Regions from separate parts of the Streptomyces sp. NPDC031132 genome, predicted to be linked through region 1. Evidence: riboswitches for the same ligand, from Rfam matches in the RefSeq annotation. Region 1 holds a riboswitch; the other holds the start of a gene.

What was found. A riboswitch is a leader RNA that binds a small molecule or an ion and turns the genes downstream of it on or off. The one in region 1 is predicted to bind glycine.
Region 2: linked by a shared signal. The riboswitch ahead of gcvT (glycine cleavage system aminomethyltransferase GcvT) and the one ahead of gcvP (aminomethyl-transferring glycine dehydrogenase) in region 1 are both predicted to bind glycine.

Annotation. Positions count from the first base shown of each region.
Region 1 covers NZ_JBVIGX010000008.1:9,467-12,868, reverse strand. The annotation lists gene gcvP (aminomethyl-transferring glycine dehydrogenase) at 1-1,617, opposite strand, end outside; glycine riboswitch at 1,816-1,914, opposite strand; gene ACZ49B_RS14085 (PRC-barrel domain-containing protein) at 2,028-2,399, shown strand; gene ACZ49B_RS14080 (DNA polymerase IV) at 2,396-3,402, opposite strand, start outside.
Region 2 covers NZ_JBVIGX010000001.1:409,464-412,865, reverse strand. The annotation lists gene ACZ49B_RS01870 (enhanced serine sensitivity protein SseB) at 1-714, opposite strand, end outside; gene ACZ49B_RS01865 (AAA family ATPase) at 787-1,458, opposite strand; glycine riboswitch at 1,654-1,758, shown strand; gene gcvT (glycine cleavage system aminomethyltransferase GcvT) at 1,943-3,058, shown strand; gene gcvH (glycine cleavage system protein GcvH) at 3,183-3,402, shown strand, end outside.

The DNA of each region.
Region 1 (3,402 bases):
CGGGGCGAAGGGGTGCAGCTGGCCGAATTCCGGCCAGGTGACCGACTCCATCTCGGTGGTCGCGTTGAGCTTCATGGTGCAGGAGCCCAGCGGGATCATGCCGCGGTCCAGCGCGTAGTCCTTGTCCGCCAGCTTGCGCAGGTAGCGCAGCATCGCGGTCTCGCTGCGGTGCTGGTGGAAGACCGGGTGCGCCAGGTAGTCGTCCGAGCGCAGCAGGCCCTCGGGCAGCGCCTCGGCGGTGGTCTCGTCGAGGGCCTCGATGTCGGCGCTCACGCCGAAGGCGGCCCAGACGGCCTCTACGTCGGCGCGCAGGGTCGTCTCGTCGCAGGAGAGGGAGACGAGGTCGGCGTCGACCTGGTACAGGTTGACCCCGCCCTCGCGGGCCGCGGCGACGACCTCGGCGGCCTTGCCGGGCACCCGGGCGGTCAGGGTGTCGAAGTACGAACCGTGCACGAGCTCGACCCCGCCGGCCGTCAGACCGGCCGCGAGCAGGGCCGCGTAGCGGTGGGTACGGCGGGCGATCGTCCGCAGGCCGTCCGGACCGTGGTAGACGGCGTACATGCCGGCCATGACGGCGAGCAGCACCTGCGCGGTGCAGATGTTGCTGGTGGCCTTCTCGCGGCGGATGTGCTGCTCACGGGTCTGCAGCGCCAGACGGTAGGCCTTGTTGCCGTCCGCGTCCACGGAGACGCCGACGAGGCGGCCCGGCAGCGAGCGGGCGTGCTTGTCCTGGACGGCCATGTAGCCGGCGTGCGGACCGCCGAAGCCCATCGGGACGCCGAAGCGCTGGGTGGTGCCGACCGCGATGTCCGCGCCGAGGGCACCCGGCGAGGTCAGCAGGGTCAGGGCGAGCAGGTCGGCGGCGACGGCGACGATCGCGCCGAGGCCGTGCGCCTGGTCGATGACCGGCTTGATGTCCCGTACGGCACCGGAGGCGCCCGGGTACTGGAGGAGCACACCGTAGACGCCGCGCTCCGCGACCTCGGCAGGGATGCCCTCGGACAGGTCGGCGACGACGATCTCGATGCCGATCGGCTCGGCGCGGGTCTCGATCACGGCGATCGTCTGCGGCAGCGCGTCGGCGTCGACGAGGAAGATGTTCCCCTTGGACTTGCCCACGCGGCGGGCCAGCGTCATGGCCTCGGCGGCCGCGGTGCCCTCGTCGAGCAGGGAGGCACCGGAGGTCGGCAGGCCCGTGAGGTCCGCGACGACGGTCTGGAAGTTCAGGAGCGCCTCGAGGCGGCCCTGCGAGATCTCGGGCTGGTAGGGCGTGTACGCCGTGTACCAGGCCGGGTTCTCCATCACGTTGCGCAGGATCACCGGCGGGGTGAAGGTCCCGTAGTAGCCGAGGCCGATCATCGGCGTCAGGACCTGGTTGCGGTCGGCGAGCGAACGCAGCTCGGCCAGCACCTCGGCCTCGGTCAGCGCCTCGGGCAGGTTCAGCGCCTCGGCGCTCTTGATCACATCCGGTACCGCGGCGGCGGTCAGTTCGTCCAGCGAGCCGTAGCCCACGTGGGCGAGCATCTTCGCCTGCGCCTCGGCATCCGGGCCGATGTGGCGCTGCTCGAAGGGGATCCCTCGCTCAAGCTGGGAAAGCGGAATGCGGTTGGCGGTCATGTACGGAGGCCTCCTGGGTCGTACGACCTGCGAGGGGCACCACGGCGCGGGCACCCGGACGGCCTCCCCCTCTGTCATCTCAACCTGAGAGCTTCACCGGAGTCGCGGGGATGGCCCGCGGATTCCGGCTTTCACCGTCGGTGAGGAGGGGAACCGGCACTGCGCACCCGGTACCCGCCCCTGCTTTCCAGAGTGGCCTCGTCACGTGCGGTACGTATGCCTGAGAGATTCCGGGGAGGATTTGCTCCTTCGGCGCCTCCGTCATGCTCACTCGGAGGACTCTCCCGCACAGGGTCAACAGCCGTCACCCAGCCTACCAGCGACGTTCTGGGACCTCCCTCGAGTGGCCCCCACCCCGGAAATGCACTTTTGTAGTCGTTACGGAGGAGTTGCGACCATATGGAGGGACCGTGCAGACCGACATCGATCCGCGCAGCCTGATCGGCCGCAAGGCGTTCGACCGCAACGGAACCAAGATCGGCACCGTCGACGAGGTCTACCTCGACGATGCCACGGGCGTGCCCGAGTGGGCCGCCGTCCGGACGGGCCTGTTCAGCCGGGACGCGTTCGTCCCGCTGGAACCGAGCGAGGTGGTCGACGACACCCTGCGGGTCCCCTTCGAACGCTCCCTGATCAAGGAAGCCCCGGACTTCGGCGTCGGCCGCCACCTCTCCCCCGAACAGGAGCTGCAGCTCTACCACCACTACGGACTGGACGTCTCCCTCCCGTCGGACATCCAGCGCGACTTCGGCCGCCTGGCGAACGGGGACGAAACCCCCTAGCCCTCTTCCGGTACGGGTGCCCCCACCGCGGGTTCCCCTACGAGGGGCAGCGGATCGGACGGCTCCAGCTCGGGGTCGTCCACCCGGAAGGTGCGCACCCGGCCCGGTGGAGATCCGGGCTGCTCGAACCGCACGGTCACCCTCCCGACCCCGCTGCCCTGCACCCACCCCGGCCCGTACACGGCGTGCCGTACGTCGCTCCCGGCCGCCCAGCGGCGTTCCCGGGCGGGCCCCGCCTCCCCGTCCGGCTCCGCGCCTTCGGGGGCCCCTGCGGGCCCACCAGGCCCTGCCGGACCAGCAAGGCCACCGGACCCGCCCGTCCCTCCGATCCCGCCCGTCCCTCCGGGCTCCGCAGCCCTGTCCTGCTCGGCGGCCACGTCCTCGCCCGCCGCGGCAGCCTCCGCAGCGGCTTCAGCAGCCGCCTCCGCCGCCATGGACTGCGCGAACAGGTCCTCCTGGGTGTAGTCCGCCAGCCCGGTCACGCCCACGCCCAGCAGCCGCACGCCGCCCGTGGTGTCCACCGCCTCCAGCAGCCGCGCCGCGGCCTCCCGCACCACCGCGGGGTCGTCGGTGGGCCCCCGCAGCGTCTCGGAGCGCGTCAGGGTCGAGAAGTCGTACCGCCGCACCTTCAGCACGATCGTGCGCCCCGAGTGCCCCGAGTCCCGCAGCCGGTGCACACACCGGTCGGCGAGTCTCTGCACCTCGTTCCGGATCCGCACCCGGTCGTGCAGGTCCACGTCGAAGGTGTCCTCGACCGACACGGACTTCGCGTCGCGCTCGGCGACCACCGGCCGGTCGTCCAGCCCCAGCGCCATCCGGTACAGCCCGACCCCGTGCGAGCGCCCGACCATCCGGACCAGCTCGTCCTCGCCGGCCTCGGCCAGCTCCCCCACGGTGGTGATCCCGGCCCGCCGCAGGTGCTCGCCGGTGGCCGGCCCCACCCCCGGCAGGGTCCGTACCGTCATCGGCGCGAGCAGGGCCCGCTCCGTGCCCGGCTCGATCA
Region 2 (3,402 bases), on a different contig from region 1:
TACGCGCGTAACGATGAAGTCGACCACCGGGTCCTGCACGGCGTCCAGGAGGATCAACTGCACGGGCCAGGGCGGCGGTACCCGGGTCAGGGCCCGGCCGAGGGCGTCCATCGGGGCGTTCCGCATGTCGGGCTCCCATCCCAGCAGCCGGACACCGATGTAGAGCTCCGGCTCCCCGCCCTCGACGCTGGCGAGGCAGCGGTGGGCGGCGGCGACCACGCCGGTGGCGCGGAACTCCTCGGCGGCGGCGGTCAGGAAGTCCACCGGGTCTTCCTGCCAGTCGGGCTCGTAGAGCCGGACGCGGCCGCCGGTGGCGGGGCCGTCGAGGGGGCTGCGGCCGATGCGGCAGAGCTCCGCGACGGCGGGCGGGGGCAGCGGGACGCCGACGGCCCCCTCGGGGTTCACGGCGATGCCGAGCTGCGGGGGCAGACCGCGGGCGAACTCGACGGCCGGGGCGACGGCGAAGTCCATGGCGGGTCCGGCGCAGGCGCGGAACTGGGCCTCGGAGCTGTAGACGGGGACGTACGCCGCCCCGGCGATCTCCATGGTGGGCAGCGTGAGGCCGGCCCCGTCCGGGCCGCCGCCGCCGGGCAGGGGCACCCAGAGCAGGCTCCGCCCGAGCACCTCGACGATCCGGGCCCCGGCGTCCGCCTGCCCGAGCGCCGCCCCGAGCACCTGTTCCAGCTCGTTGTCCGGCCAGCCGCCGCCCTGCATGTACGCCTCCGCTGATTCGCCCCACGCTGTCGGCCCGAGGTTAACGGCTCGGGCCCCGCCCCCTTCCGGGGGCTACGCCGACTCCCGCCGGAACGCTATGCGGGTCACGGACGCGGCCGAGCCGCGGTCCAGGAGGACCGCCGACGTGCAGCCCGCGGGGAGGCGGCCCGATTCCGCTTCGCGCAGCAGCCGGGCCACCGCGCCGCGATGGCGGGCGAAGGCGTACGCCGACACCCCGCGCCCCCGCGCCGCCTGCCCGGACAGGGCCTCCTCGGGGGTGGTGTCCAGCAGCAGCAGGTGCAGCCCCCGGCCCCGCCGCCGGGCGGCCGCGGCCAGCAGGCTCCGCACCCAGCTCTGCGTCCCGCAGTCGTGGACCACCGCCGAGGCCCCGGAGCGCAGCGTCCGCCACAGGCCCCAGTAGTGCGCGCAGCGGACCAGCGGCCGGTACACCGCGTACGGCAGCGCCCGCGGCATCCGCCGCTCCCAGCGCTCGCGCACGTCCTGGGAGTCGATGCCGCCGCCCTCCGCGGCCCGCTTGATCAGCGTGCTCTTGCCGCCGCCCGGCAGGCCGGACACCACGACGATGTCGCCTTCGGCGAAGCCGAGCCACTGCGGTCCCTGCGGCCCCCGGCCGCGCAGGTCCCGTACGGGACCGCCGACGGAGCACGCCCGCCGCGCCGCCGGCACTCCCTCCACGGCTCCCGTCCCGGTCGCCGCCAGCACTCCGAATCTCCGCACAGTGATCGCCTCCCCCCATCGGGCCCGCCGGGCCCCTCATGCCCACTGAGTGTAAAGAGACGGTAATCCGGCACCGCCCGGTTCCGGCCCGCGCTTCCCGGCCGCCTCACCGGTCCGTACGTTCTTTCGGGCCCGACCGTCCGATCGCCCGGACGGCGTGCAATGATGTGCGCCATCTGGACCAACTGCATACCGGCCGCTTGAATCCGCGCGGGAGAGTCCCGGCAGGCCGTTGAGGCCGCGCCCGGGCGCCGAAGGAGCAAGTTCCTCCCTTGAATCTCTCAGGCCCCGTACCGCGTGGATGAGGCAGATCTGAAAAGCGAGCCGCGCCGCCGTCCCTCACGACGGCATCCGCGTGCGCTCCACCCAAGGTGCAAGTCGACGTTCCCCGGGTCCGACCGGGAACTCTCGGCGAACCTCTCAGGTTCCGATGACAGATGGGGAGGATCGTCCTCGTCATGTCATGCCCTGGGACCCGGGAGCCACACCCATGAGCACTGCCCCCCGCCTGACCGCCCTCGATGCGCTGCACCGATCGCTCGGTGCCACCATGACCGATTTCGCGGGCTGGGACATGCCCCTGCGGTACGCCAGTGAGCGCGACGAGCACAACGCCGTCCGCACCAGGGCCGGCCTGTTCGACCTGTCCCACATGGGCGAGATCACGCTGACCGGCCCGGAGGCCGTCAAGGCCCTGGACTACGCGCTGGTCGGCAACATCTCCACCGTCGGCGTCGGCCGCGCCCGCTACACGCACATCTGCCAGGAGGACGGCGGGATCGTCGACGACCTGATCGTCTACCGCCTGGGCGAGACCGAGTACATGGTCGTCGCGAACGCCTCCAACGCCCAGGTCGTCCTGGACGCCCTGACCGAGCGCGCCGCCGGCTTCGACACCGAGGTCCGCGACGACCGCGACGCGTACGCGCTGATCGCCGTCCAGGGCCCGGAGTCCCCCGGCATCCTCGGCTCCCTCACCGACGCCGACCTGGACGGCCTGAAGTACTACGCCGGCCTGCCGGGCACGGTCGCGGGCGTGCCCGCGCTGATCGCACGTACGGGCTACACGGGCGAGGACGGCTTCGAGCTGTTCGTCGCCCCCGAGCACGCCGTGGAGCTGTGGCAGGCGCTGACCAAGGCGGGCGAGGGCGTCGGCCTGGTCCCGGCCGGCCTGTCCTGCCGCGACACCCTGCGCCTGGAGGCGGGCATGCCGCTGTACGGGCACGAGCTGACCACCTCCCTCACCCCCTTCGACGCGGGGCTGGGCCGGGTCGTGAAGTTCGAGAAGGAGGGCGAGTTCGTGGGCCGCGCCGCCCTGGAGGCCGCCGCCGAGCGGGCCGCCACGAACCCGCCGCGCAAGCTGGTCGGCCTGATCGCCGAGGGCCGCCGCGTCCCGCGCGCCGGCTTCCCCGTCGTGGCCGACGGGCAGGTCGTCGGCGAGGTCACCTCGGGCGCCCCGTCCCCGACGCTGGGCAAGCCGATCGCGATGGCGTACGTGGACGCGGCGCACGCCGCGCCCGGCACCTCCGGCGTCGGCGTGGACATTCGCGGTACGCATGAGCCGTACGAGGTCGTGGCCCTGCCGTTCTACAAGCGGCAGAAGTAACACCCGTACCCCCTACCGGCTCCCTACGGACGCCGTACGCGCGTCGCACGGGCGCCGTACCGGCCGTCTCAGTCCGCAAGACCACTGTTCGTATCCACTCCCCCGCATCCAGGAGAATCAGGTCATGAGCAACCCCCAGCAGCTGCGTTACAGCAAGGAGCACGAGTGGCTGTCGACCGCCGAGGACGGCGTCGCGACGGTCGGCATCACGGAGTTCGCGGCCAACGCGCTCGGTGACGTCGTCTACGCCCAGCTCCCCGAGGTCGGCGAGACGGTGACCGCGGGCGAGACCTGCGGTGAGCTGGAGTCGACCAAGTCCGTCAGCGACCTCTACTCCCCCGTCA